3 regions of the Faecalibacillus intestinalis genome follow, and region 3 is predicted to be linked to each of the others. Evidence: predicted binding sites of a transcription regulator. Region 3 holds the regulator's gene; each other region holds the start of a gene.
The links. The regulator HrcA, encoded in region 3, represses chaperone genes, less so after heat shock. The targets are predictions, from matches to a motif close to TTTTAGCACTNNNNNNNNNNNAGTGCTAAAA.
Positions count from the first base shown of each region.

Region 1 (10,664 bases), 1.1 Mb from region 3:
TTTATTTCTTTGCCATTTTGTACAAAGGGTTTCTTTAAAATAGCTACAGAAATCATATTTTTAAGTGCGTCTGTTTCAAGTGGATGGGGTATACAAACTCCATTTGTATAAATAGTACTTACATACGATTCACGTTCAAAAATCAAATCAGTATAGCCTTTTTTACCATAACCTTTTTCCTCTAATTCTTGTCCCATCATCCGAATAATATTTTCATAACTATCTGCTTCTATAAATTTAAAAAAATCTTTAGAAAAAAATGAATAATACATAGGATTATCTTGAATCAAAGTATAAGGATCATATTCTTCACATTGTAAAATTTGTTTAATCTTAACTAAATCCTTATCATCAAGAAGTTCTTTGATATAAATAATTGGTGCCTTGATTTCTTGAGATAAAGGCATGATTGTAAAAATTAAATCAGGTTGAAATGTTTTCAATTCATCTTGTTGTAAAAATGAAAATGTTTTTACCTCTGCTTGAGGAAATAATGATTCAATTTGTATCTTGATCATATAAGCACTTCCACCACCTGATGAACAAACAATTCCAATACGATTATAAGATAACAATTTACCTTGTTTTTCCTTTTCCATATGTGATGCAAAATGCATCGCTACAAAACCAATTTCATCAAATGTCACTTCAACGTTGTATTTTTCATGTAACATGCTACAAAATTGAAGAGCGATATTAAACATCATTGGGTATGTAATATTTAGCTCATTGGCTAATGGATTTTGATATGAAATTTTATTATGTAATCTATCTATTAATAATGAAACATGTGTTAACAACATTTTCTTAAAGTCTTCATCTTCAAGAAATTTCGTATCATATTTTTCATCTATTTGTTTTATAAATTCTTCAATGTCTTCTTTTAAATAATTTGTAAAAGAAGATATTGAACCTATTTCTCTTTTTATATTTTTTTGTAAAACTTTTAAAATCTCTTCTATGCTTTTTTTACTTAATCCTATAGCATATTTCTTTTCTAATATTCCAACTAAGAATTCAACAATTCGATGAATTTCATTATTTTTATCAAAAATAAATTCCTCTTTTTGTTCATCTTGTCTATGTGCAATATAAATAACAATTTTTAAATACTCAATCACATTTAAAAGTTCATTATAGTTGATTTTCAATCCTTCTTTATTCAACTGTCTAATTAACTTTTGTTCAATGTCATTAAATTCTTCAATAACATCATTTACTGCCGTTTGAATAAAAACATTTTGATTTAAATATTCTTCAACTAAATACTTTTTAAAAGAAGCTAATTCATAACGTAACAAAATACCATAATGTGTTTTTCTCTCTAATTCAAAATGATAACTCTTTGCTAGATTTTCAACATCTTTCATATCATGCTTTACAACTGTCTTAGATACTTGAAAAGTATCAGCAATGTTATCCATTGAAATATATCCTGTTTGAATAGCAAGATAAGCTAAAATTTGTGCTGGTCTTTCTTTAACCTGAAAATAGATACCTTCATTTAAGCTTTCCATAAAATCTTTAAACAATTCTTCATTTGTTATTTCTAAGAGATATCCAGAACCTCTTTTGTTATGAAATGTAAAACCTTTTCGAGGAGAAATACGCATTAAGTATGATAAGTCATTTTGAATCGTTCTTTTTGAAACATCATACTTTTGAACAAAGTAATCTAGTGAGAGATATATATTTGAATTTATAAAATCTTTCATAATTAGATACATTCTCATTGGTATTTCCACCTTCCTCTATCTTTATTATATCAAATTAAAATTTTGTCAAAAGGAAACCTTCTACATTTAAAAATGCAATAATTTTCCTAATCTCATCAAAAAAAGATATTGAATATAATTTTAACATCTCTACCATTTAAAAGGTTAAATATTACAAAATATAAAAGCCATAAAAAAGAAGTCTAACGCTGTTAGACCTCTAGAAATTATCTTTTAATCAAAATAAGTAATTTTTAAATCTTTAAAGAAAGCTTCTGTTCCAATATCTACAAAGAAACCAATATTTCCTCTCATTGATTTATCATGAATCATTTGATCTACCACTAATAATGGTTGAAGATCATCATTTAAATAGAAAGCTGCTTTTTCATCTTCAATCACAGCTTTTAAACTAATCCATTCATTTAAATCAATATCTACTTGATTTTCATATTTTGTAATACCATGTTCTCTAAAATAAGCAAATGTATAGGTTGGATAAGAAAAATATTGACAACCATGCTGCTTTCTTACTGAATCATCACATTGTCTACCATTTGTTGGTCTTACATAAAATGATTCAAACTTTGTATCATCTTCATTAATACGATAATCAATACCAATAAACCCTCTGGCAAAATCAGGAGCATCTTTTAATAAACGACTTAACATCTTCACTTCAATAATTCCATTATGAAATGATGAATCAACTAATTTAGCGTATGTATTTTCATCATATTCATTAATTTTTCCACTTTTAACAACTCTTAAAACCTTTTCATTATCAATCACTTCATTTGAAATATGTGTATAATTTTCTTTCCAATTTTCTTTATTAATCATTTCTTATCCTTCCTTTCACTAACATCATAAAGTAGCTTTTTTATTTGGTAAAGTAGGCACTTTTTTGTAACCTCGATTTAGCACTTAATTGATTTAAGTGCTAAAAAGTTCACATTAAGTTAACATATAAGACTATAATACAAATTAGCACAAGGATATGGTGAGTGCTAAAGGAGTGAATAGTATGATTAAACCATTGCATAAGTTTGTATTAATTAAAAAAGAAGAAAAAGAAAATAAGACAGCAAGTGGAATTGTTTTATCAACAGAAAAGAAAGAAGTTCCATCTATTGCCAGTGTCATTGCCGTTGGTGATGAATGTACTTCATCATTAAAAGAAAATGATCGTGTAATTTATAAAGAATATTCAGGATCTAAGGTAACTGTAGACGATCAAGATTATATTGTTATTGATGAAAAAGATATTATTGCAAAATTTGAATAAGGGGGCAGATATTTATGAGTAAAGAAGTAAGATTTTCAAATGACGCACGTCAATCAATGTTAAAAGGTGTGAATGTTTTAGCGGATGCAGTTAGTGTAACATTAGGTCCTAAAGGACGTAATGTGGTCTTAGATAAAGGTTATGGTTCTCCATTAATTACAAATGATGGTGTAAGTATCGCTAAGGAAATAGAACTTGAAGATAAATTTGAAAATATGGGAGCTAAGCTTGTATATGAAGTAGCCAATAAAACCAATGATGTAGCTGGTGATGGGACAACAACTGCAACCATTCTTGCTCGAAATATGATCGTGAATGGATTGAAAGCTGTAGATAAAGGAGCTAATCCTGTTTTAATGCGTGAAGGTATTGAAAAAGCAGGTAAAGAAGTTGCTGATGTTGTTTTGAAAAATTCACATAAAGTAGAAACAAGTCAAGATATTGCTTCAGTAGCGACTATTTCAGCTGGTAATGAAGAAATTGGTCAATTGATTGCTTCAGCAATGGATAAAGTTGGTAAAAATGGAATTATCAATGTTGATGAATCTAATAGTTTTGACAACGTCTTAGAAATCAATGAAGGTATGCAATATGATAAAGGATATGTTTCTCCTTATATGGTCACAGATCATGATAAAATGACTGTTGAAATGGAAAATCCTTATATCTTTATTACAAATCATAAAATCAATAATTTACAAGAAATTCTTCCAATTCTTGAACAAATCGTTCAAAGTAATAAACCACTATTATTAATTGCTGATGACTTTGAAAACGAAGTTATTTCAACCCTTGTTTTAAATAAACTAAGAGGAACATTCAATGTTGTCGCAACAAAAGCTCCTGGATTTGGAGATAACCAAAAAGAATTATTACAAGATATTGCTGCTTTAACTGGTAGTACCTTTATTAATAAAGATATTTCTATGGAATTAAAAGATGTTACTCTTGATCAATTAGGAACAATTAAAAAAGTAATCGTTACAAAAAATCATACAACAATGATTGCTGGTAATAATCCATCAGATAGTTTAAAACAACGTATTGAAAGTATTGAAAATCAATTAGCGAAAACAACTTCTTCTTATGATCAAAAACAATTAAAAGAACGTTTAGGTAAATTATCAAATGGTGTCGCTACTATTAAAGTAGGAGCAACAACTGAAAGTGAACTTAAAGAAAAGAAATTACGTATTGAAGATGCTTTAAACGCCACTAAAGCCGCTGTTGAAGAAGGTATTGTTATTGGTGGTGGTGCTGCTTTAGTAGAAGCATATAAAGAAGTTAAACCTCAATTAAAATCTGATAATGTAGATGTTCAAAAAGGTATTCATATTGTCATGGAAGCCTTATTTGCTCCAATTCAACAAATTGCTGAAAATGCTGGATATAATGCAGAAGACATTGTTGAAAGCCAAAAAACTGCGCAAAAGAATTATGGTTTTGATGCTAAAAATGGACAATGGGTCGATATGTTTGAAAAAGGAATCATTGATCCAACTAAAGTCACTCGTAGCGCATTATTAAATGCTTGCAGTATTGCTTCATTATTCATTACAACCGAAGCAGGTATTGCCGATGCAAAAGATACTTCTAAAAACGAAGTTCCAACTCCTGCAATGTATTAATAGATAAGAAAAGTGATTCTTGTTTTAAATGAGAATCACTTTTTTCTTAGTATATTATGATATAACTTTATCCATTACTCTTTCTTTTCTTTAAATCTTCCTGATATGACAAAATGTATTTGTTCTGCAATCTTAAATTCTATTTTAAAATGATCATCTTCTTGCCCATAATATAAATCCACAATACTCTCTGGAGCAATTTCTTTTTGATAGTGCATTGTCATTTCTCCAATAAAATATTTTTCTAATACGTTTTGAGGAAGAAGATCCATGACCCATTCAAGATATCTTGCATTATTCATATGCTTATTTAAATCAATATCACTATACATGACTTCTCTTGTTTGAACTTTTTGAGTCTCTATATCTAAAAGCGGCTCGTATTTTTCTACAAAACTCGAATATTCTTCACATTCAGGAATTGTAATTCCTACTTTTTGTGGTCTGACAATTCTTCTTTTTTCAATATCTATTAATGTCCAAATAGAATAAATGCCTCCTACAACTTCATCATTAATTTTTAAATCATAGGTTCTAAAATATTGAATTTTTCTTTCCCCTTTAGCACGGGTAGAAACTATCAGTTCCTCTCCTACTAATAGTGGTCTTTTTAATTTAACTGTTTGTTTAACTAATACCCAACCATATTTTCCATTAAAACTTTCCTTCCACAAACCTATTTCCATCGCATTTTTAGTTGCAAGATTAGAAAGCTTTGATAATAAATCCGCATATTTATATTCACCATAATAATCGGCGTTTTGGTATTCTATTTCATATCGTTCAAATGTTTCACTGTTTTTCATTTTTTTCTCCAAAATGTTTATTTTTTATTAAATTAATAATAATATATTTATAATCAAAAGGAAAGGCTGGAAAATATATGAAAAAAATAAATAAGAAAAAAATATTCTTTGTTTCAATCACTTTCTTAATAACACTATGTTTACTTTTTTATTTTATATTTTCTTATTATTCTACTCTTATCCAACCTAGAACAATACATAAAAAAAATAAAAAAAACACATCCTATCCTACTGTTTCCTTTGTTGCAGTAGGAGACAATATTATCCATGAAAATGTTTATCAATATGCCTTAAAACAAGGAAATAATACAACCTATAATTTTAAACCTTGTTATCAAAATATAAAAAAATATATTTCTGATCATGATTTAGCTTATATTAATCAAGAAACTTTGATTGCTGGTGATTCTTATGGAATTAAAGGTTATCCTAATTTTAATTCTCCTGAATCTTTAATTGATGATCTACAAGATACAGGATTTAATATGGCTTCTAGTGCTACAAATCATTCCATGGATCTAGGAAAAAATGCTTTGATATCATCTGCACATATTTGGAAACAACATTCCGATATTCTCTTTTCTGGACTATATGAAAATCAAGAAGACCGGCAAACAATAAGAGTCATTGAAAAAAACGGAATTCGTTTTAGTCTTTTAGCTTATACTTTTGGTGTTAATGAAACAACCAACTATAAATCTATTCAAAAACAATTAAAAACGTATCCTTATATATTAGGACAATTAGATAAGGAACAAATTAAAGAAGATGTAAACAACGCTAAAGCTCAAAGTGATGTAGTTATTGTAGCTGTTCATTGGGGTAAAGAAGGACATAGTGAATTATCTGATTTACAACAAGAATATGCTCACTATTTTGCTGATTTAGGTGTTGATGTTGTAATTGGAAATCATCCTCATTTAATTCAACCTATTGAAAAAATCAATCATACACTTGTTATTTATTCTTTAGGTAATTTTTTAAGTACGATGAAAGATGTTTATAATCAGTTAGAAGGAATGGTATGTTTTGATTTTGTTAAAAAAGAAGATGAAATCAGTATTGAAAATATTCAATATGTTCCTCTTGTCAATCATTATAATGATAATGTTGTAACTATTTATTCACTTAAAGAATATACTTCTACTCTTGCTAGTCAACATAGTATTTTAAAAGATCAAGCTAATATCATTAAAGAATTCAAAAATTATGTTAAACAAATGATTAGTAATGATGATATTGATATAGAAATGTGAGGTTTATATGAAGAAAAGAATAAGTCTATTAATATTAATAATCTGTATGGTTGGTAGTATCGTTTTTTTCTTTCCTAAAGAGAATACTCAGGAAGTAAAAACGGTAAAAAAGAAACAAACACCTGAAATAAGTTTTTATCATCAAGAATATAAAGAAAGATATGATACCTACCAAAAAGCACACCAAGATTTAAGTAAAAAAGAAGTTATTACACTTGTAAATATGAATCGTGATTTTGATTTTTATGGAAAAATTATCAAACAAGAACATCCTAATGATTTAAATACAATTGTTAATAAATATTATCAATTAGATGAAACCTATGAACCGAGTGATCTTGTTGAAATAAATACAAACGCAGGTACTTATGGAAGTTCTTATAGTAAACATACTGCTAGAAAAGTGATTTATGATGATTTTCAAGCTTTAAAACAAGCTTGTATAAATAAAGGTTTTGAACTGTATGTGACTTCAGGCTATCGTTCAACAGCCTGGCAAAAAGAAATTTATAATCATATGGTAGAAACTTATAGTGTAGAAAGAGCAGATGAAACTTGTTCACGTCCTGGTCATAGTGAACATACAACGGGGTTAGGATTAGATATTGCTTTAGATCAATATAAATATGAAGAAGTTGAAAATCACCCTCAATATTCTTGGTTTTTAAGCCAACTAAGTAATTATGGTTTTATCTTACGTTATCCAAAAGATAAAGAGGAACTAACAGGGTATAGTTATGAAGCTTGGCACATTCGTTATGTAGGAAAAGATCTAGCCCAAAAAATAGAAAAAAGTGGTCTAACTTTTGATGAATATTATGCTAGAAACTATTAGAAGATAGCAAAGCTATCTTCTATGTTTCCAATATTCAGTTACAGGAACTTTAGGATTGCTTTCATCCCAAGGCATCTCATGTCTTTCAAAATAACCAATGACGTGTTTATTAGAATCTCTAACAGGTACAAAGAATTCTCTTTCACCTGTTTTAGTATTATAAGTTTCAAACATTTCATCTTCACCAGCATCGGCTCTTTTTAAAAATTCTTCAATTTTAACTTTAGAGTTTTCACTATGACAATTAAATAAACTTTGATTGATTTTTACACGCCCACCATATCTTTCTTTAGCTGTTTTATTCATATAGCGCACAATATGTTGTCGATCAACAAAAACAATTTCATAACTATAAGCATCTAAAATGCTTTCTAATATTTCTTTTGTTATTTCCATGGTATTTCCTCTTTCTTAATTTACCCACATTATAACATAAAGTCTGATTGTCTTTATTTTTTAACTATACTATTTTTGTTTTTTCTTGTATAATAATAAGGTAATTATTTAAAGGAGCGTCTTTTATGGGAGATTTAAAATATTTATTACCTATTTTAGTAGCTGTTATTTTAGTGTGGATTACTTATCTTGTCATTAATTTCGTAGCTACAATTATTAAAACAAAGAAGAAAGATGATACCATGGTTTGTGGTTTAAACATGCAAGGAAAAATATTCTATGCAATCATTATTGTTATTTATTTAGTAATGCTTGTTTATTGTATTTATTACATGATTACGCATTTATTAAGTGGAGATGTTGATAGTGTTTATTTACCATTAAATGCTTTAACAATTTATTCTTTTGTTTTCTATTTAATGATTCAATGGATTATTTTCTTTGGACAAAAACAAGTTTTAATTGGTCGTGTTTTATTTGATTATAGAAAAATTAAAAGAGTGACTTATCCGAAGAAAACAAAATTACGTTTTACTTATGGACAAAAGACATTAGAAACATATATTCGCTTCATCGATGATTCTATTCTTAAAAAATCATTACAAAGATCAAGATAAAAAGCAATTTCGGTTGAAATTGCTTTTTTATTGGACTGGAATCCAAATTGTATGATAATTAAAATATTCGTCTTCAGGTTTCCACATTGAAACCACTTGAGAAATCACATCTCCTGCAAGTTGGAGATTATTTTTTTCCATATAATCAAAGGCGGGCTGTAAAACCTCATATGTCAGTATTTGACTCGAACGAGAAGGAACGCACATATAAAGACATAACTGTTCAGGATAGTAATGAACATATTCACTTTCCTTAATATCAAGTACTCCCGCAAATTCTTCCTCTACCCCTATTCCATAGTAGAATTCCTTATTTTCATTTTCAATATGTTCTTTAGGAAAAAGCGCCGTAGAAAAAACAAATGGTATTTTTTGACAAAATTCTTTAAGTTCTTCACGTTCTTCTTTCTTTAAATCTATCGTATAACATTTTTGTGTATCAATACGATAGATTCCTGGTCTTTTTTGTAAAGTAAAGTTTAAGTTTTCACTTCGACTAATCAACTTTCTATTCGTACGCAATCTTTTCAATAAATTCATTTGATAAATAATATTCTTTTGAATGATTTGTTCTTGTTCTTCTAATAAATCATCAATTTCTTCTAAAGACTTACTTTGGAGTATTCCCGCTGTTTCTTCAATTGATAATCCAAAGCCAAGATAACAGCGTGCACGAATCAGCATATGAAGATCCCAAGTTGTATAATAGCGATATCCTGTTTCTTGATCATGGATAGGCGCAATGATTCCTTTTCTTTCATAATAACGAATTGTTTCAGCTGTAATTCCTAGTATTTTAGCAAGTTCTCCTATTGTATAAGTATTGTACATAATCCCCCAACCTTCAAATTGTTTTAAAGTTTTCACCAAATTATAACATATTTTCCTCTTTTTTGACCTTATTTGACACTTTTTTACCCCCTTGACTCTCAAATCGTTTGAGAGTTTAAAATGACTTTGTTAAAAAAATAACATGTGATGTTAAATAAATAACAAAGGGAGAGAAAAAATTATGGAAGAAAAAAAAGTTGTTCTTATTACAGGTGGAGCAATGGGACAAGGTCGTGCTCATGCCTACAAATATGCTGAAAACGGATTTAATGTTGTTTTGGCTGATATGTTAAATCCATCTCATGAAGCATTTAAAGAAACAATTGCTAGTTGTGAAGCTAAAGGAGCAAAAGTTTTAGCTAAAAAAGCAAACATTACTTCTACTGAAGATATGGAAGCATTATTTGCTTCAGCATGGGAAACATTTGGTCGTTTAGATGTTGTGATTGCTAATGCTGGTGTTATTAACTTCGGTTATACTTGGGAATTAACTGATGAACAAGTTGAAAAAGTAATGGATATTAACTTAATTGGTACTTGGCGTACTGATAAATATGCTGCTCAATATATGTTAAAACAAGGATTTGGTCGTATTATTAATATTTCATCAACTTCTGGTTTATATGGTACTCCTCAATTAGCTACTTATTGTATGAGTAAATGGGGTATTTTAGGATTAACTAAAACTCTTGCTAAAGAAGTGGGTTCTAAAGGAATTATTGTTAATGCTTTATGTCCTACTAAAGTTAAAACTCCAATGTGTGAAACAATGGATTATGTTAAATTCATTAATGATTTAACTGGTAAAGATTTCAAATCTGTTGAAGAAATGTATGCAGGAGTTCCATTCCTTGAAGTAGAAGATATCGCTAGTATGGTTTACTGGTTAGGAACTAGTAGAGAAGCTGGTAAATTTAATGGACAAGGTGTACCACTTGATTTAGGTACTTTACAATAATAAAGGGAGAAAAGAGAATATGAAAATTACAAAAGCAACACGTTGGCGTGTTTTTGCAGGAGTTTGGATTCAAAGTTTATTCACTTCTGCCACTGCCTTCTTTAGTTTATTCTGTTTGCCATTTTGTAATCAATTTGGATGGAGTAATTCAGATTTTTCAATGGCATACACAATTTATATGTTTATCTACTGTGCAGTAGGTTTCCTTGGTGGTATTTTAGCTGAAAAATTACAACCAAGAATCGCAATTTATATTGGTTTAGTTTTATTTGCTGGAGGATGGATCTTAACTGGTTTTGCTTCATCTATTCCATTCTTATATATTGCTTATGGT
Region 1 is NZ_AP024085.1:2,651,925-2,662,588, forward strand. Features, by position in the region: gene Fi14EGH31_RS14065 (BglG family transcription antiterminator) at 1-1,733, opposite strand, end outside; gene Fi14EGH31_RS14070 (hypothetical protein) at 1,950-2,558, opposite strand; gene Fi14EGH31_RS14075 (GroES family chaperonin) at 2,743-3,003, shown strand; gene groL (chaperonin GroEL) at 3,018-4,631, shown strand; gene Fi14EGH31_RS14085 (acyl-[acyl-carrier-protein] thioesterase) at 4,706-5,437, opposite strand; gene Fi14EGH31_RS14090 (CapA family protein) at 5,515-6,693, shown strand; gene Fi14EGH31_RS14095 (M15 family metallopeptidase) at 6,701-7,528, shown strand; gene Fi14EGH31_RS14100 (PAS domain-containing protein) at 7,541-7,924, opposite strand; gene Fi14EGH31_RS14105 (hypothetical protein) at 8,050-8,541, shown strand; gene Fi14EGH31_RS14110 (MerR family transcriptional regulator) at 8,569-9,372, opposite strand; gene Fi14EGH31_RS14115 (SDR family NAD(P)-dependent oxidoreductase) at 9,554-10,330, shown strand; gene Fi14EGH31_RS14120 (L-lactate MFS transporter) at 10,350-10,664, shown strand, end outside.
Region 1: the regulator HrcA is predicted to act here: its motif matches at 2,634-2,664, upstream of Fi14EGH31_RS14075 (GroES family chaperonin).

Region 2 (10,664 bases), 380 kb from region 3:
ACTATATTTGCATGAAGTTTTTTATAAATAAAACAATATTTGCTATATTTCCCAGGAAATAGATTATAGTTCTTATAATCCGATATAATTAGAAACTTTTATAAAGATGATAACTAAAGGAAACTCATTGATTGATTTCCTTTTTTTGTTTTCATCAATAATCAAAAATGGTAAAATAAGAATATAAAGGAGAAAAAATGATGGCAAGAAAATGTATTGAAAAATATTTAGAAACCCATAAAAGCACATATATAGGAAGATACAGGTGTCATAGTGCAGTACAAACAAAAAAATTTGAACATAAATTTCATTATTATATTTTAGATATTCAATTTAAAGCAATCGATGTATTTGTTACTATAGATTATTCTGGAGATGAGATCGTACCAACATTTTCTGTTAATCTTCATGAACAAGAACAAGAATACATTATAAAAGATGCTTTAAATAAGATTCTTTATTTTAATCAATTTAAAACAATTTTACATTGTCATGTTTTTGAGCATTTTATTGAAACACATACAGTTGATACAATATTAGAACCTTTAGATTATCGAAATATTCTAGATTATTTAGAATATCATTCTGGTACAAACCAAGAAACTGTAGATGAATTTTATACATTTTTTAATCCATATTTAGATAGATTATTATATAATAAAAATTATAAAAAATTTATGGATTCAATAGCTCTTTTATTAGATAAAATTTTATATGAATATGAATGGGATGGAGTAAATGCAAAATATTTAGATACTGAATATCAATTTCATTTAGAATATTTTAAAGAGACCATAAAGAAAATGACAAATCATATAGATGGCTTTTTTAAATCAACTAAAGATGAATTATTAGAAATCTTTGAGCGCTTATGTCAAATGCCAAGATTTACACTTTCAATTATAAAAGAATTTGGAAGCTTTATTTTATTGAATAAAGAAGTTGCTGAAAGATTATTTAATCATTTTGAAAGATTAAATCCAGATCAGTTAGAAAATAATATTGTTATTTCATATCTCAAATCACTTTATCAAAATAATCATGAACAATATATCGATGCATGTGAAGATATTCTACGTTTTGTAATGAATGATGTGTTGACTTTTGCTAATCATGATTTACAAAAAGAAATAGGAAATAGAATTTTAGAAATAGAAGGATATGATTTACTTATCGATTTATTTTCAAAAGATTATAATACATTCTTATTTGTATGTTTTCCAATTTCAACATTTCCACCAGAATACAAAGAAATTATGCGTTTGGAATTAGAAAAAGCAATTCGTTTCTATGCAGCAAGGATGAATCATGATGAATATCGTCTTACTTCATTTGAACAGGTAGCTAATATTAATAGATTATTAATGGAAGAATATAAGGAGGAATATTCAAATGGTAAAGAATAATAAAACAGCAATTAAAGGATTATTAGTTTTAGGAGGTGTTTCTACTGCAGCAGCATCTGTTTACACATTATCCAAAAAATATGCAAAAAAATTATTATACAGACATCATAAACAAGAAGATAGACCAAGTATTTTAGAAACAAAATTCAATAGTCAAAATATTTATATAAAAAATGATCAAGATATTCAATTAAGAGGAATTTTGATTCCTAAAGAAAACCCTCAAATGACAGTTTTAATTTCACATCCATTTGGTTTACAGGCAAAAGATATGCAATTATATGTTCCATATTTTGAAGACCATTTGCCAGAAGCACAAATCTTATTAATAGATGCTTGTGCACATGGACAAAGTGATGGTTATATTAGAGGATTTGGAATCAAGGATGTCAATGATTTAGTATGTTGGAATAAGTACCTATTAGAAACTTATGGGAAAGATCATAAAATATTAATGTATGGTAAAGAACAAGGAGCAAATACAATTTTAAATGCTTCAGGTAGACATGTTTTAAAAAATGTTGAAGCTATTATTTCAGATGGGGCTTATACGTCACCATATGATATTATTGGATATCGTTTAGAAGCAGATTATAAGATTTCAAAATATCCAGCAATTTCAATTATTGCACGTCATATAAAAAAAGCTGTGCATATTGATTTAAAAGAAAATACAACAAAATATGTTAGACACAATGATATACCTACATTGTATTTTCATGCAAAAGATGACGATTTTGTACCATTAAAGATGGTTTATCCGCTATATAATAAAAATAGAGGAGAAAAAGTATTGTTTGTCTTAAAAGATGAAAAATACTTATATGAACTTGTTGAAAACGATGACTTTAAACAAACATTAAGTCAGTTTATCAAAAAATATATGAAATAAGGAGAAAAAGAATGTATTTTAAAGAAACAAAAGGATTTCCTAAAGATTTTCTTTGGGGAAGTGCATCTGCTGCTTATCAAGTAGAAGGTGGCTGGGATGCAGATGGTAAAGGTGTTTCCAACTGGGACAAATTTGTAAGAATTCCAGGAAAGACTTTTAAAGCAACAACAGGTGATAAGGCCGTTGATCATTATCATCGTTACAAAGAAGATGTCAAGTTGATGGCAGAAATGGGATTGAAAACATATCGTTTTTCAATTGCTTGGACACGTATTTATCCAAATGGAAATGGTGAAGTCAATGAAAAAGGTTTAGAATTTTACGATAATCTTATCAATGAATTATTAAAATATGGAATTGAACCTATGGTTACAGTTTATCACTGGGATATGCCACAAGCTTTAGAAGACCAATATCATGGTTGGGAAAGCAGAAAAATTGTTGATGATTATGTAAATTATGCCACAACATTATTTAAAAGATATGGAGATCGTGTAAAATATTGGATTACAATGAATGAACAAAATATCTTTACAGGACATGGATGGTTAGAAGGAATGCATCCACCAGGAAAAGTAGATGATATGAAAACATTCTATCAAGTCAATCATCATGCCAATATTGCACATGCTAAAAGTGTTATAGCTTTAAAAGAACTTCATCCAGAAGCAAAAGTAGGGGCTTCATTTGCTTATAGTCCAAGTTATGCTTATGATCGTAAACCTGAAAATGCAATGGCTAAAGCGGACTATGATGATTTACAAAATTATTATTGGATGGATGCTTATGCTTATGGACGTTATCCACGTGCTGCTATTCAATATTTAAAATCATTAGGATGTGCTCCTGTCTTCGAAGAAGGTGATGAAGCATTAATGAAAAAAGCAGCTTCACTTATTGATTTCATGGGTGTGAACTATTATCAAACATGTGTTGTTGAATATAATGATATTAATGGTGTTGGTAGTGATCATACAATGAATAACACTGGTAAAAAAGGTACCGCTAAAGTTCAAGGTGTACCGGGTCTTTATAAAAAACCACAAAATGAGTTTTTACCAACAACAGATTGGGATTGGACAATTGATCCAATGGGAATTAGAATGTGTTGTCGTGAAATTACTTCGCGTTATGATTTACCAATCGTTATTTCCGAAAATGGTTTAGGTGCATTTGATAAATTAGAAGATGGACAAATTCATGATCCATATCGTATTGATTATTTAAAACGTCATATCGAAGAACTTAAAAAAGCATGTGATGATGGTTGTCGTGTTCTTGCTTATTGTACATGGTCTTATACTGATTTATTAAGCTGGCTAAACGGATATCAAAAACGTTATGGTTTTGTTTATATTGATCGTGAAGAAGATGAAAATTCAGGTACTTTAAATAGATACAAAAAAGATTCATATTATTGGTATAAAAAAGTAATTGAAACAAATGGAGAAGAATTATAGGAAACAATGTTTCCTATTTTCTTTAGGGGGTTAAGATGTATAACTTTGCAAGTGATTATTTAGAAGGAGCTCATCCACAAGTGATGGAAGCTTTAAATAAGACAAATTTTATTCAAACAGTAGGATATGGGGAAGATCAATATTGTCAAAAAGCTAAAGATAAAATAAAAGCAATATTAGAAAATGAAAATGTAGATATTCATTTTTTAGTAGGTGGTACACAGACAAATATGATTATGATTTCTTCAGCATTAAAAGATTATCAAGCTGTTATTGCTGTTGATAGTGGACATATCAATGTTCATGAAACAGGAGCTGTTGAATTTACCGGGCATAAGATTTTAACAAAGCCACATCAAGATGGAAAGATGATTCCTGAAATGATTGATGAAATCATGCGTGAACATCCTGATGAACATATGGTGCAACCTAAAATGGTATATATTTCACAAACAACAGAATATGGTACGTACTATACTTTAGAAGAATTAAAAGCCATTTATGAATGCTGTCAAAAAAATAATTTATATTTATTTATAGATGGAGCAAGACTTGGAAGTGCACTTGTCTTGAAAGATGCACCAACTTTACAAGAGATGGCGCTTTATAGTGATGTTTTCTATATTGGTGGTACAAAAATGGGAGCCTTATTTGGTGAATGTTTAGTTATTATTAATGATGAATTAAAAACCGATTTTAGATATCATATTAAACAAAAAGGTGCCATGCTTGCTAAAGGAAGATTATTAGGAGTTCAATTTAATGCTTTATTTGAAAATGATTTATATCTAGAAATAGGAAAACATGAAAATGAATGTGCTGATATATTAAGAAAAGGATTCAAAGATAAAGGCTATAAGATGTATATTGAAAGTCCTTCTAATCAAATATTTCCAATCGTCGATCAACAAACGTTGGAAAAAATAAATAAAAACTATATAACAACGTATATGTTTAAAATAGATAACCAACATACATGTATACGTCTAGTTACATCATGGGCAACGTCCAAAGAAATATGTGAACAATTTATAGAAGAATTATAATTGATACATACTATTTTATTGTAAATAAATAGATAACGTAGTAGAATATGACTAGGATTTATTATCCTAAATTTCGAGAAATGGAGATAATAAAAATGAATAAAACTGAATTAGTAGAAGCTATTGCTTCAAGCACTGAATTAACAAAAACTGATGTAGATAAAGTAGTAACTGCTTTAGTTGAAGTTGTTACTGATGCTTTAGCTAAAGGAGATAAAGTTTCTTTAAAAGGTTTTGGTAATTTTGAAGTTCGTACTCGTAGTGAAAGAACAGGTAGAAACCCAAGAACTGGTGAAACAATGACAATTGCTGCAAGTAAAGCACCTGCATTTAAAGCAAGTTCTGCATTAAAAAAAGCTGTTAATAAATAATAATAGAAAACCGATGAGTTTGTTACTCATCGGTTTTTGTATTTTCAATTGTAATATTTAATTTATAATGATCTTTAATTTCTGGAATAGCCTGTAGATATGTGGTTAAGGTTTGTTCAGCTTTTGTTTTAGACTTTTCTAAAATACCATTAGAAATAGCTTCTTTTTCATTTTTTTTCTTTTCTTTAGTCGCAAAAGATTTGTAATCGTTAATACTTATCTGATTAAAAATATTTGATGATTCATCATATACTTCAATAGATTTTTCATCAATTTCATGACTTAAAATTTTTGCTGCAGGTAAAGTAATATTTAATTGCTCATTATCGATACTTATTTTAGCCTGTTTTAAATCAATCCCTGCTTTAATAGATCCATCATATGTAATAATAAAAGTTTTTTGTGTTAAAGGAATTTTCCAACCATTAAAAGATAATTTATTAGAAAATTTTCCTACCTTACTATAATCATATGAATAAAGTGCAAGCTCATTAATTTCAGTTAATTGATTTTTAATGGTTGTTGAAGTAATTTTATCATTGTTACTACCACTTGCATAATGAACACCTGCAAAAAAGATTGCAATAACTAAAACTATAATTGCTATAACACCACCAATAGCCTTTTTTGACTTTCCAAGAGTATCTAATATTTTCATGTCATCACCCACGAAGATTATATCATAATTTGTCGAAGTAAGATATTATAGGTATAAAAAAAGAATGATTTTAGAAATTATATCTAAAACCATTCTTTTTCTTATTTAACGATTTTACCGTAAACTTCTCTACCACAAGCTGCTGCATTACTTTCATCAGTATCAATATGCATAGCTGTTGCATATGAAGCGCTTACACGACAAACAACATCACCAAAGATCAAAGAACGTCCATCTGTATTAATTTCAACTTTAACGATTTCTTTATCTTTTACTCCAAATTTTTCAGCATCTTCAGGTGTTAAGTGAATATGTCTTTTTGCAGCAATCACGCCACAAGGAATTTCAACTTCTCCTGCAGGACCAACTAATTTACATCCAGCAGTTCCTTCGATATCTCCTGATTCTCTAATTAATGCTTGAACACCAATGCTTCTAGCGTCAGTTAAAGAAATTTCTACTTGAGTTTCTTTTCTTGTAGGTCCTAAAACAGACATATTTAATTCTCCTTTAGGTCCAATTACTTTTACTCTTTCAACACAAGCGAATTGACCAGGTTGAGATAAATCTTTTTTATTTGTTAATTGATGACCTTCACCAAATAAAGTTGCTAAATCTTTATCACTTAAGTGAATATGTCTAGCAGAAGTTTCGACAATAAACATATCTTCCATATTTTTCTCCTCTTTCCATATATTAATACTACATTTATTCTACTCTTTTTATCATTTAATGCCAATAAATTAAAAAAAAATAAAAAAAATTTTTCTCACTTTTGAAATAAATTTATTAATTTGCTAAAAAAAGATTATCAAATCATTGATAAAACATTAAAAAATGTATACAATATAGCTATTTTTTAGGAAAATCATAAAAAAAGTGCTAATCTTTACACATATTACTAAATATGCTATTCTAACTGTACAAAAAAAGGAGGAACCTTTATGAACAAAGAAAATGTAGGTTTATATGATCAGTCATTTGAACATGATAACTGCGGAATAGGGGCCGTTGTTAATATCAAAGGATTAAAAACTTATAAAACAGTAGATGATGCTTTAAAAATCGTTGAACAATTAGAACATCGTGCTGGAAAGGATGCAGCAGGGGAAACTGGAGATGGTGTAGGAATCTTAACACAAATACCAGATGAATATTTTCAAAAGATTATTAAAGATTTTACATTACCTCAAAAAGAACATTATGGAGTTGGAATGTTCTTTATGCCTCAAGATGAAAAAGTACGTTTACGTGTCAAAAAAATGTTTGAAACAGTTGTTAAAAAAGAAGGATTAGAATTTTTAGGTTGGCGTGCTGTACCAACTGTACCTAGTGTTTTAGGGAAAAAAGCATTAGATGCCATGCCATATATTGTCCAAGTATTTATTAAAAAACCTCATGGCGTAAATTGTGGTTTAGATTTTGATAGAAAATTATATCAAGTGAGAAGAATTTTTGAACAAAGTCAATTTGAAGATACTTATGTATGTTCACTTTCAAGTCGTACAATTGTTTATAAAGGAATGTTCTTAGTACAACAACTTCGATTATTCTTTAAAGATTTACAAGATAAAAGTTATAAAAGTGCCATTGCTTTAGTTCATTCACGTTTCTCAACAAATACAATGCCATCATGGAAAAGAGCCCATCCTAATAGATTTATTGTTCACAATGGTGAAATCAATACAATTAAAGGAAATGCGAATAACATGCTCTGTCGAGAAGAAAACATGCAAACAGATGTTGTGGATACTTCAAAAGTATATCCAGTTGTTGATGTCAATGGTTCCGATTCAGCTATGTTAGATAATACATTGGAATTTTTAGTAATGTCAGGTATGGAACTTCCAAGAGCTGTCATGATGTGTATTCCAGAACCTTATGAAAATGATAAAAGCATGTCACAAGCAAAAAAAGATTTCTATGAATATAATGCTACACTTATGGAACCTTGGGATGGACCAGCATCTATCTTATTTAGTGATGGAGACATCATGGGGGCTATCTTAGATAGAAATGGTTTAAGACCATCACGTTATTACATTACAAAAGATCATTATTTAGTATTATCTTCAGAAGTAGGATCATTAGATATTCCAGCTAAAGATATTATTTTAAAAGAAAGACTAAGACCTGGAAAAATGTTATTAGTTGATACTGTTAAAGGTGAACTTATTGAAGATGATGTTTTAAAGGAAACGTATGCAACAAAACAACCTTATGGAGAATGGTTGGAAAGCAATTTAATTAATTTAAAAGATATGAGAATTCCTAGTATTAGAGTAGAAAGATACGAAGGAGAAGAATTAACTAAATTACAAAAAATTCATGGCTATAGTTATGAAGATACAAACTATATTAAAAATTTAGCTTTAACTGGTAATGAAAATATTGTAGCAATGGGAAATGATACACCAATTGCAGCTTTATCAACAAAACATCCACCATTATTTAATTACTTTAAACAATTGTTTGCACAAGTAACCAATCCACCAATCGATGCTATTCGTGAAGAAATCATTACTTCAACAAGTATTTGTATTGGTCGAGATGGAAATATGTTGGAAGATAAACCAGAAAACTGTCATTTATTAAAAATCAATCACCCTATTTTAAGTAATACAGATATTTTAAAAATCAAAAACTTGAAAAAAGAAGGCTTTAAAGTAGGTGAAGTTAATATTACATATATTAAAAATACTTCATTAGAAAAAGCAATTGATCGTGTTTTTGTAGAAGTAGATAAACGTTATCATGAAGGATGTAATATTGTTATTTTATCAGATAGGGCAGTAGATGATAACCATTTACCAATTCCTTCGTTATTAGCTGTTGGAGCTGTTAACTCTTATTTAGTAAGAACTAAAAAACGTAACAGTTTAGCTTTAATTCTTGAATCAGCTGAACCAAGAGAAGTACATCATTATGCGACATTGCTTGGATATGGTGTTTCAGCTATCAATGGTTATTTAGCACAAGATACAATCTTTGATTTAATTGATCAAGGTTTATTAGATAAAGATTATTATGCAGCCGTTGATGATTATAATAGTGGTATTTTACATGGTATTGTTAAAATTGCTTCTAAAATGGGAATTAGTACAATTCAATCTTATCGTGGATCACAAAACTTTGAAGCAATCGGTTTATCAAGTGATTTAGTGAATAAATATTTTTCTAAAACAGTAAGTCGTATTGAAGGAAAAACAATTAAAGATATTGAAAAAGATGTCGAATATAGACATGATCAAGTATATGATCCACTTGGATTAGATGTAGACATCTCATTAAACAGTGCCGGCGATCATAAAGAAAGATCAGGAAAAGAAGAACATTTATATAATCCAGCAACGATTCATAAATTACAACAAGCAACACGTTTAGGTGATTATCAATTATTTAAAGAATATTCAAAAATGATTGATGAAGAAGGAGCACATTTAAACTTAAGAGGTTTAATGCAATTTAAAAAGACAAAATCAATTCCAATTGAAGAAGTTGAACCTGTGGAATCAATTGTTAGAAGATTTAAAACAGGTGCGATGTCTTATGGATCAATTTCAAAAGAAGCACATGAAACAATGGCGATTGCAATGAATAGATTACATGGTAAGTCAAACAGTGGTGAAGGTGGAGAAGATCCAGAAAGATTTGAAACACTTCCTAATGGTGATAGTAAATGTTCAGCTATTAAACAAGTTGCCTCAGGACGTTTTGGAGTAACAAGTGAATACTTATGTAGTGCCAATGAAATTCAAATTAAAATGGCACAAGGAGCAAAACCAGGAGAAGGTGGACACTTACCAGGTGGTAAAGTTTATCCATGGGTTGCCAAAACAAGACACTCTACACCAGGGGTTAGCTTAATTTCACCACCACCACATCATGATATTTATTCAATTGAAGACCTAGCACAATTGATTTATGACTTAAAGAACGCTAATAAAGAAGCACGTATTTCAGTTAAACTTGTATCAGAAGCTGGTGTTGGAACAGTTGCTGCCGGTGTTGCTAAAGCAGGTGCTGGTGTTATCCTTATTTCAGGATATGATGGAGGAACAGGGGCTGCTCCTAAAAACTCAGTTTATAATGCAGGTCTTCCATGGGAATTAGGTTTAGCAGAAGCTCATCAAACATTGATCATGAATGATTTAAGAAGTCGTGTTGTTATTGAAACAGATGGTAAACTCATGACAGGTAGAGATCTCGCAATTGCTACTTTACTTGGAGCAGAAGAATTTGGTTTTGCGACAGCACCACTTGTAACAATGGGCTGCGTTATGATGAGAGTATGTAACTTAGATACATGTCCAGTAGGGGTTGCTACACAAAATCCTATTTTAAGAAAACGTTTTAAAGGTAAACCTGAATATGTTGAAAACTTTATGCGTTTCATTGCTCAAGAATTAAGAGAATATATGGCTCAGCTTGGATTCAAAACAGTTGATGAAATGGTTGGTCGTAGTGATTTATTAGAACCTAAGGATGATGTTGAAAATATTGATTTATCAAAAATCTTAAATAATCCATTTACATCTAGTAAACATAGTCGTCATGAAAAAAATAATGAATATGATTTCAAATTAAATGAAGTCAAAGATACAACAGTTCTTTATAAACAATTTAAAGAAGCTTTAGATAAACATCAAGGTAAAGAAATTGATGTCCATGTTACAAATATCGATCGTTCATTTGGAACACTCTTTGGATCAGAAATTACGAAGAAATATGGAACATCATTAGAAGAAGATACTTTCAAAGTTAACTGCTATGGAGCAGGTGGTCAATCATTTGGTGCTTTCATTCCTCAAGGTTTAACATTACATCTTTA
Region 2 is NZ_AP024085.1:489,954-500,617, forward strand. Features, by position in the region: gene truA (tRNA pseudouridine(38-40) synthase TruA) at 1-31, shown strand, start outside; gene Fi14EGH31_RS02700 (hypothetical protein) at 198-1,406, shown strand; gene Fi14EGH31_RS02705 (alpha/beta hydrolase) at 1,393-2,298, shown strand; gene Fi14EGH31_RS02710 (glycoside hydrolase family 1 protein) at 2,310-3,758, shown strand; gene Fi14EGH31_RS02715 (threonine aldolase family protein) at 3,794-4,804, shown strand; gene Fi14EGH31_RS02720 (HU family DNA-binding protein) at 4,900-5,175, shown strand; gene Fi14EGH31_RS02725 (DUF4230 domain-containing protein) at 5,198-5,833, opposite strand; gene Fi14EGH31_RS02730 (PduL/EutD family phosphate acyltransferase) at 5,935-6,507, opposite strand; gene gltB (glutamate synthase large subunit) at 6,778-10,664, shown strand, end outside.
Region 2: the regulator HrcA is predicted to act here: its motif matches at 6,691-6,721, upstream of gltB (glutamate synthase large subunit).

Region 3 (10,664 bases):
AAGTAGAAGAAAATACAGTTGTTTATAATTATGAAGAAGAAGAGGCACCATTTGTTGTTCATAATTTAGGTAATGGTCAGTGGACAATTACTGGTAAGAAGATTGAACGTCTTGTATCCATGACTTCTCTAGTAAGTGATGATGCAATTAAACGTTTATCTATTAAAATGCGTAATATGGGAATTGATGAAGCTCTTAGAAACGCAGGATGTCAAGATGGAGATGTTGTTTCTATTCTTGATTTTGAATTCGAATTCTATGATTAATGAATCAGGCTTTATGCCTGATTTTTTATTTTCAGTTAATAGATACTATGATATAATTGAGACAAATTTGACACAAATTTGAGACGAAATGATTCGTTTTTTATAATATAATAGTAATAGGAGAAATGTATGTATAGTTATATTAAAGGTTTGATTGTTGATATTCAAAGTGATCATATTGTTTTAGAAAATAATGGGATTGGTTATTTGATTTATGTGAGCAATCCTTATGCTTTTTCTAAAGGAAAAGAAGTGGTTGTTTATCTTTATCAACAAGTAAAAGAAGATGGTATTTTATTGTATGGGTTTAATTTAAAAGAAGAAAAAGATTTATTTTTAAAATTGATTTCAGTTAAAGGAATTGGTTGTAAAAGTGCTTGTACAATGCTAGCAAGTGGAGATGTTGAAGGAATTTGTGAAGCTATTGAAAGTGGCAATATGACTTATTTAAAGAAAATACCAGGTATTGGACCTAAAGCAGCAGGACAAATTATTCTTGATTTACAAGGAAAAGTAACTGCTACAAAACAAACGGTCGTTAATCAAGAATTGGAAGAAGCTATGGAAGTATTAATTGCATTAGGTTATAAACAAAGTGAAGTAGATAAAGTTGTTAAGAAATTGACAGATGAAAATTTAGATACAAATGGTTATGTCAAAAAAGCATTAAGTTTAATTGTTAAATAGGAGGGAAAACATGAACGAGGTTTTAGATCCTGAAATTGTAGAAGATGATGAAAGTTCGCTTCGTCCAAGTGATTTTGATGAATATATTGGACAAACAAATCTTAAAGAAAATTTAAAAGTGTTTGTAGGTGCTGCAAAGCTTCGTGATGAGTCGTTAGATCACGTTTTACTTTATGGACCACCAGGTTTAGGAAAAACAACTATGTCAATGATCATTGCTCATGAAATGGGGACGCATATTAAAATTACAACAGGTCCAAGTATTGAAAAAACAGGGGATCTAGTAGCTATTTTAACAGCTCTTGAACCAGGTGATGTTTTATTTATTGATGAAATTCATCGTTTAAATAAAGTGGTAGAAGAAATTTTATATCCAGCGATGGAAGATTTTTGTATTGATGTTGTCATCGGAAAAGAAGCATCTACAAGATCGGTAAGAATTGATTTACCACCTTTTACCCTTGTTGGGGCAACAACGAGAGCAGGTGATTTATCAGCACCATTAAGAGACCGTTTTGGTATTGTTTCAAAATTAGAATATTATAGTGAAGAAGAACTGACTCAAATTATTGATCGTACAAGTCGTGTGTATAATATTGTTATGGATGATGATGCTAAAGGGGAACTTGCAAGAAGAAGTCGTGGGACACCACGTATTGCAAATAGATTATTTAGAAGAGTCAGAGACTTTTCGCAGTTTTATGGCGATGCAACAATTACAAGAGATAGAACAATTGAAGCATTAGAAAGATTAAAAGTAGACAATTTAGGATTAGATGATGTTGATCATAAGTATTTATTAGGAATCATTCATCGTTTTAAAGGAGGACCTGTAGGACTTGAAGCAATTGCTGCATCTATTGGGGAAGAACCACAAACTTTAGAAGATGTCAATGAACCTTATTTATTACAAATTGGTTTGATTAAAAGAACGCCAAGAGGACGTATAGCAACAGCTGAGGCTTATCGTCATTTAAATATTGAACAAGATTATGAATAGTTTTGAAAAGATAGGACTTATAGTCCTATTTTTTATTTCTCTCATTTATAGTTATGTAAAGCCAACAGCTATTGTTGAAAATATTCAAACCAAACAAAATATTGTCATTTATGTAGAAGGAGAGTTTGAAAAAAAACTCTCCTTTAAAACAAAACCAACAATTAATGATGTTTTAACAAAACTGCAAACAGATAACCATTATCAATTTAATGAAAATTATCAACTTACAAATGAAAGTAAACTTTATTTACCTCATGGTCAAAATCTGATTTCATTAAATCATGCTTCACTTGATGATTTAATGGCATTAAAAGGAATAGGAGAAAAAACAGCCATAAAGATTGATGAGTATCGACAAAAAACACCATTTCAAACAATTGAAGATTTAATGAATATTCAAGGAATTGGTGAAAAGACATATCTTCGATTAAGAGAGTATTTATGTTTATAAAAGGAAAAGGTTTTTATCTAGCACTTCCTTTATTGGTGGTTGTTTTAGCTAAAATGTTACAGCCTATTTTATATGTATTTCTTATTTTTTATTTTATTTTTCTGTATTTAAAACATTTTAAAATACTATTGAGTGTAAGTTTACTATTATCATTTCTCTTATTTCTCTTTTTTTATTTACCACAACCTTTAAATCAAAATGAAATTTCAGGAAAGGTCGTAAGTAAGGATGATCAAAGTATTGTTGTCAAGAGGGGATATCATAAAGTAAAGGTTTATGGAGAATTTAAAAATATTTCGTTGTTTGATGACATTTCTTTGATAGGAAAACCTTATAACTTCCATCAAATACAAAATGATTATGCGTTTAATTATCAATATTATTTATATAGTTTAAATATTTTTGATACTTTACAACTTGAAAAAATAAAAAGTAATCAACATCAAGATCATCTGTATCATTATTTAGAAAAAAGAATCAAGACATCTTCCAAAGTAAAAAGTCTGTTGTCTTTATTTATTTTAGGAACAAAAGATGAACAAATGAAAGAATATTATCAAAAGTTAACGCAACTCTCGATTGTTCATTTATTTGCTCTTTCGGGTATGCATCTTACAATTTTACAGAAATGGTTGATGAATTTTTTAAAATTCTTTTTTTCAAAAAAGGGACAAAAATGTATATCTCTTATATTGATTGGGGTTTACATGTTTAGTATTCCTTATAATATTTCTTATTTAAGAGCGTATCTAATGCTTTTTTTACCAATGATTTTTGGTAAATGGTTAAATCAGTTGGATATTTTTTCTTTTTTAACAGTTGGTATGTTAATGTATAATCCTTATTTGGTTTATAATTTATCTTTTATTTTTTCTTATTTGATTTATTTTTTTATTTTACTTTTACAAAATCAAAAAGCAGGGAAATATTATTTATTTTTAGGTTCAATTCCCATTATTATTTCTATTCAACATGTTTTACCGGTGTTTTCTTTTTTAATAGGTATTCTTCTAATGCCTTATATAGAAATAATTTATAAAAGTATGCTTTATTATTTATTACTTGGAAAATATATTTTACCTTTTTTATCTTTAGAATATGAATTGTTATTAAAAATGATTGCTTTTATTTATGATTTTTCTTTTACATTGCCTTTTAGTCAACCGACTTTATTTTTTATAGGTGTTTATTATTATCTTTATTTAAAAGGAATTTATAAATTGAATGTCAATAGAAAAGTAACCCATGAAGTATGTCTATTATTAAGTGTGTTACTTGCTTTTTATTTTTATCCTTATTACAACATGAAAGGACAAGTTGTGATGATTGATGTGGGTCAAGGGGATTGTTTTTTTATTCAACAGCCTTATGCCAGAGGAAATGTATTGATTGATACTGGGGGATTACAAAAGAGTGATCTTGCGACTTCTCGGTTGATTCCTTATTTACAAAGTCAGGGTGTTTTTTATTTGGATGCCGTTTTTATTTCGCATGAAGACTATGATCATTGTGGAGCGTTAGCGTCTTTGAAAGAACATTTTAAAGTTAAAAAGGTTATCTATGATTTTAAAAAAAAGAAAATTGGCGATTTAGTTTTTAAAAATTTAGCTTTAGATAAATATTATACAAATTCAAATGATCGCTCCTCTATTATTTACGTGACTATCAACTATTTAAATTACTTATTTACAGGTGATATTTCTAAAGAGGTGGAAAGTGATTTATATCAGACATATCATCATTTAGATATTGACGTTTTAAAAGTGGCACATCATGGAAGTAGCAGTTCTTCAAGTGATGATTTGTTTAAAATGATTGATCCTAAAGTAGCACTTATTTCTGTAGGAAAGAATAATCGTTATAGACATCCATCTTATTTAACATTAAATCGTTTGGAAGCATATGGGGTGAAAATTTATCGCAGTGATCTTCAGGGAATGGTTAAGATTGTTTATTATGGAGGTAAGAATTATGTCATGACTTCAAGTGGTTTTTAGTTTATAATATCTATGGTGATGATATGTTATATGTATTATATGGAACAGAAAGATTACTGATGGATCAACGTTTAGATAAGTTAAAAAAAGATCATCATTGTAATCAAGAACAGATGAATTATACAGTTTATGATGTTTCTAAAGAGGGAATGAAAGTTGTTTTAGAAGATGTAATGACACCTCCTTTTTTAAGTGATGAAAAAATGGTTGTTATTAAAAAAGCAGATTTTCTAACAACCAAAAAAATAAAAAAAGATAATCATGATATAGATTATTTTATGCAATGTTTACCTTATTTAGATAAAACAGTGCATCTTGTTATTTTTAATGATGAAAAGAATTTTGATGAAAGAAAAAAAGTTGTCAAGATGTTAAGAAAAGAAGCACAGTTTTATGAAATCAATCCTCTAAATTATTATAAAGTTTCTGATACAGCAAGACAGGCTGTTAAAAAAAGAAATTGTACTATTGATGATGATGCTTTAGAGTTACTTTTAAGTAGAAAAGGAACAAATTTAATGGATATTGCTAGTGAAGTAGAAAAGCTTTGTTTATATACACAGCATATTGATATTCATTGTGTTGAAGAACTTGTCAGTCGTCCCTTGGATGAAAATGTTTTTGATTTAACAACAGCTATTTTAAGTAAAGATAAACAAAAGATGATGTCTATTTATAAAGATTTAATGACAATTAATGAAGAACCAGTTAAATTGATTGTTTTGGTAGCTAATTCTATGCGGTTGATTTATCAAGTAAAATTATTAGATAGAAAAGGGTATACTGATCAAGAAATTGCTAAAATGTTGGCAGTTAATCCTTTTCGTTTAAAATATGTAAGAAAAGAAGGTCAATTTTTTCAAATAGATGAACTACTTAGATGTTTAAATGAATTATCTTTATTGGATGTTAAAATTAAGACGGGACAAATAGATAAAAAATTAGGCTTAGAATTATTTATGTTAAGAATATAGGAGAAATTATGGAATCATTAAGAGAATTATTTAAGATAGGATTTGGACCATCCTCTTCACATACAATGGGTCCGCAAAGAGCAGCTTCTAAAATAAAAGAACAATATCCAAATGCTTCACGTTTTGAAGTTGAATTATATGGGTCGCTTGCCTTAACTGGAAAAGGTCATTTAACAGATTATATTATTAAACAAACATTGGGCAAGCAAACGATTGTTCGTTTTAAAAGTGATCGTTTACCTTATCATCCAAATGGAATGAAATTTTATGTGTACCAAGATGAAGAAATTCTTGATACAATTACTGCTTATTCTATAGGTGGAGGAACTGTTGAATATGAAGGAAGTAAGTTGCAACAAACAAAACAAATCTATCCTCATAAAAATCTTAAAGAAATTATTCAATATATTGAAGACAATGGTATTTCCTTCTATGATTATGTTTTAAATTATGAAGATGAACATTTTAAGGCCTACTTATTTGAAGTGTTAGATAGTATGTTTACCTGTGTACAAAATGGCTTACATCATGAAGGAGTGATTCCTGGAAGGTTACAACTAAAAAGAGTTGCTAAAAGTATGTATCAACAAGCCATCAATACGCGAAGAGAAAGTGATCGAGAAAGATTACTTGTTTCAAGCTATGCTTATGCAGTTTCTGAGGAAAATGCTTGTGGTAATAAAATTGTTACTGCGCCAACATGTGGAGCAAGTGGAATTTTACCAGCAGTGTTATTTTATTGTTATAAACAATTAGAGATTCCTCGTAAAGAATTGATCAAAGCTTTGGCCGTTGCTGGATTATTTGGAAATGTTATTAAACATAATGCAACAATTTCTGGTGCTGATGGCGGATGTCAAGCAGAGGTAGGAAGTGCCTGTGCGATGGCAGCGGCAGCGTATGGTTGGATTTTAGAACTTAACAATTCTTTAATCGAATATGCTGCAGAGATGGGGCTTGAACATAATTTAGGACTAACATGTGATCCGGTTGGTGGCTATGTTCAAATTCCTTGTATTGAAAGAAATGGTTTTGGAGCTTTACGTGCAATCGATGCAGCAAGTTATGCGAAGCAATTAGGATATTTAAGAAAAAATAAAGTTTCTTTTGATTCAATTGTCAATGTTATGAAAGAAACAGGTAAAGATTTAAATAGTGCTTATAAAGAAACTTCTTTAGGTGGACTAGCAAAGGAATTTGGTTTAAAAGATGGAGACTAGAAGTTTATATGTACACATTCCTTTTTGTGAGTCTATTTGTAGTTATTGTGATTTTTGCAAGGTCTATTATGATCAAAAACAAAGTGATCTCTATTTACAAAGATTAAATGAAGAATTATCACAAATAGAGCAACATCATTTAAAAACGATTTATATTGGAGGGGGAACCCCTAGTGCTTTAAATGATGAACAATTAGAAAAATTAATGTCAATGTTAAAAACCTATAGTTTAGAAGTGGAAGAATATTGTATGGAAGTTAATCCAGAGTCAATGGATTATTATAAGTTAAAGATTTTAAAAAAAAGTGGCATTAATCGTTTAAGTATTGGTGTACAAACATTTCAAGATCATTTATTAAAAGAAATAGATCGTCATCATAATACAACACAAGTAAAAAATATTATTAAATACGCTAAAGAAATAGGTTTTGATAATATCTCAATTGATTTGATGTATGGTTTACCAAAACAAACAAAAGAAGATATTCAAAAGGATATAGAAGTTTTACAAACTTTAAATTTACAACATGTTTCTTATTATTCTTTGATTTTAGAAGAAGGAACGATTTTAAAATATAAAAATTATCAACCTTTAGATGAAGAAAGCGAATATCAATTAACATTATTCATTGATCAAGAATTAGAAAAAATAGGTTTTGAAAAATATGAAATTTCTAATTATGCTAAACAAGGTTATCAATCAAAGCATAATTTAACTTATTGGTATTATGATAATTATTATGGAATAGGATTAGGTGCATGTAGTAAAATTGATGGACAAATTATAGAACATAGTCGATCACTTACTAAATATTTAAATGGTGATTTTAAAACAACAACAATTGATGAAACAAAAGAAGAAACGATGTTTAATCAAATAATGATGTCACTTCGTTTAAAAGAAGGTTTAGATTTAAAAAAATTTAAAGAAAGATATCAAGAAGATGCTTGTGTTCTATATAAAGAAGCGGTTACTAGAAATATAGAAAAGGGTAGATTGATGATTGAAAATGATTATTTAAAAGCAACGCAAGAAGGGCAATATGTTTTAAATGATATATTAATTGATTTTATGAAATAGCAGGAATGCTATTTTTTTATTTTTTTAGCACCAAGTTGTTGACAGTGCTAAAATAAAATGTATAATGTATTTAGCACAAGAGAAATAGGAGTGCTAAAGGTGGTGAACTTGATGTTAACAGCAAGACAAATGCTGATATTCAAATGTATAGTTGAAGAATTTATCGAAAATGCTGAACCGGTTGGATCCAAGGCATTGATGGTAAAATATCAACTACCGTATTCAAGTGCAACGATTCGTAATGAAATGAACTTTCTAGAAAATTATGGCTATCTAGAAAAAACACATATTTCTTCAGGAAGAGTACCTTCTAAAGAAGGATATCGTTTCTATGTTCATAACTTAGGAAAAGTTGATTTGGATGAAGGAACAAAAAATCAAGTTGCTACAATTATTAATAAGCATCGTCGAAATTTAAATGAGATGGTGCATGAAAGTTGTAACATGTTGAGTGAATTAACTCATCTTACAAGTGTTGCATTAGGAAATGCTTTAGATGATATGTTGCAACGCATCTCTGTTGTTCCTTTGGATGATGGACGTGTAACAGCAATTATCATTACAAGTCAAGGTCATGTTGAAAATAAAGTTTTCCAATTTTCAAGTGATGTAGAAATGGAAGATTTATTAAGTTGTGTTAATGTGATGAATGAATTATTGATAGGAACACCTATCAGTGAAGTGGCATTTCGTTTAGAACGAGATGTTCGACCAATTCTTACAACGCAAGTGAAGCAACATGAAGAATTATTTAATGCGTTTTTGGAAGCATTCGTTAAATTTGCTTCAAATAGTGTTTATTTTTCTGGAAAAGAAAATATTCTCTATCAACCAGAATTTAATGATGTGGATAAATTAAGAAGACTTGTAAGTGCTTTTGAAAATTCAAAAGTGTGGAAAACTCTACCGTTATCGAGTGAGGATGGTATTCAAATCAATATTGGAAATGAAACACCTCTAGGAAAAATGAATGATGTTTCAGTAATCTCTGCTTCATTTAAAACAGGGGAAACATCAAAAGGTTCTATTTCGGTAATTGGTCCAACAAGAATGCCTTATGAAAAAGTAGTGGCATTAGTAGAGTATATATCTGAAAATATTGAAAAGGCTTGTTTAGAAGATAAACAAGATGAGAAATAGAGGTGAACAAATTGGCTGAGGAAACTAAAGTTGAAAAAGAAGTAACTGAAGAAGTTGAAGAAAACAAAGAAGCTGAGGCTGAAGTTGTTGAAGAGGAAAAAGTTGATCAAGAAGATCAAATTAAAATTCTTCAAGGTGAAGTTGATAAATGGAAAAATGATTATTATAAAGTGTTTGCGGATATGGAAAACATTAAAAGACGTATGCAAAATGAACATGCAAATAACTTAAAGTTCATGATGCAAGGTTTTATTGAACAAATGTTACCAATCGTTGATAACTTTGAAAGATCATTAGCAATTGAAAATCCAAGTGAAGAAGTGGCAAACTTCTTAAAAGGATATGAAATGATTTATAAACAAATCATGACATTATTAGAAAACCAAGGAGTTAAAGTGATTGAAGCTGAAGGTAAAGAATTTGATCCTAACTTCCATCAAGCAGTAATGACTGTAAGTGATGAAAACTTTAAACCTGGTATGGTTGTTGAAGAGTTACAAAAAGGTTATATGTTAAAAGATCGCGTTATTCGTGCATCTTTAGTAAAAGTAAGTGAATAAAATAGGAGGATTTATATTATGGCAAAAATTATTGGTATTGACTTAGGAACTACAAACTCATGTGTAAGTGTGTTAGAAAACAATGAAGTAAAAGTAATTGCAAACCCAGAAGGAAATCGTACAACACCTTCAGTTGTATCTTTCAAAAATGGTGAAATTATTGTTGGGGAAGCTGCAAAAAGACAAGCAGTAACAAACCCTGATACAGTAATGTCAGTTAAACGTTATATGGGTACTGATCATAAAGAAAACGTAAATGGTAAATCTTATACACCACAAGAAATTTCAGCAATGATCTTACAAAACTTAAAAGCAACTGCTGAAGCTTATTTAGGTGAAACAGTAACAAAAGCAGTTATCACTGTACCTGCATATTTTAATGATGCTCAAAGACAAGCAACAAAAGATGCTGGTAAAATCGCTGGTTTAGATGTTGAACGTATCATCAACGAACCAACTGCTGCAGCATTAGCATTCGGTCTTGATAAATTAGACCAAGAACAAAAAGTATTAGTTTATGACTTAGGTGGTGGTACTTTCGACGTATCTATCTTAGACTTAGCTGATGGTACATTTGAAGTATTAGCTACTGCTGGTAACAATAAATTAGGTGGGGATGATTTCGATAAGAAAATCATGGACTACATCGTAGATGAATTCAAGAAAGAAAATGGTATTGATTTATCTAACGATAAAATGGCAATGCAACGTATTAAAGAAGCTGCAGAAAAAGCTAAAAAAGACTTATCTGGTGTAATGCAAACTCAAATTTCATTACCATTCATCTCAGCTGGTGCTGCTGGACCATTACACTTAGAATTATCATTAACAAGAGCTAAATTTGATGAAATTACAAGAGACTTAGTTGTAGCTACTGAAGGACCAGTTAGACAAGCATTAAGTGATGCTGGAATGCAACCAAGTGAAATTGATCAAGTATTATTAGTTGGTGGATCTACTCGTATCCCTGCTGTTCAAGAATCTGTTAAACGTTTACTTGGAAAAGAACCTAACAAATCAGTAAACCCAGATGAAGTTGTATCTATGGGTGCTGCTATCCAAGGTGGAGTTATCGCTGGTGACGTTAAAGATGTCTTATTATTAGATGTTACACCACTTTCATTAGGTATCGAAACAATGGGTGGAGTTATGACAGTATTGATTGAAAGAAATACAACAATTCCAACTACTAAATCACAAGTATTCTCTACTGCTGCTGATAATCAACCAGCTGTTGATATCAACGTATTACAAGGTGAAAGATCAATGGCTAGAGATAATAAACAAT
Region 3 is NZ_AP024085.1:869,369-880,032, forward strand. Features, by position in the region: gene obgE (GTPase ObgE) at 1-266, shown strand, start outside; gene ruvA (Holliday junction branch migration protein RuvA) at 396-953, shown strand; gene ruvB (Holliday junction branch migration DNA helicase RuvB) at 964-1,953, shown strand; gene Fi14EGH31_RS04585 (ComEA family DNA-binding protein) at 1,946-2,404, shown strand; gene Fi14EGH31_RS04590 (ComEC/Rec2 family competence protein) at 2,395-4,401, shown strand; gene holA (DNA polymerase III subunit delta) at 4,425-5,375, shown strand; gene Fi14EGH31_RS04600 (L-serine ammonia-lyase, iron-sulfur-dependent, subunit alpha) at 5,384-6,595, shown strand; gene hemW (radical SAM family heme chaperone HemW) at 6,585-7,676, shown strand; gene hrcA (heat-inducible transcriptional repressor HrcA) at 7,788-8,816, shown strand; gene grpE (nucleotide exchange factor GrpE) at 8,819-9,376, shown strand; gene dnaK (molecular chaperone DnaK) at 9,395-10,664, shown strand, end outside.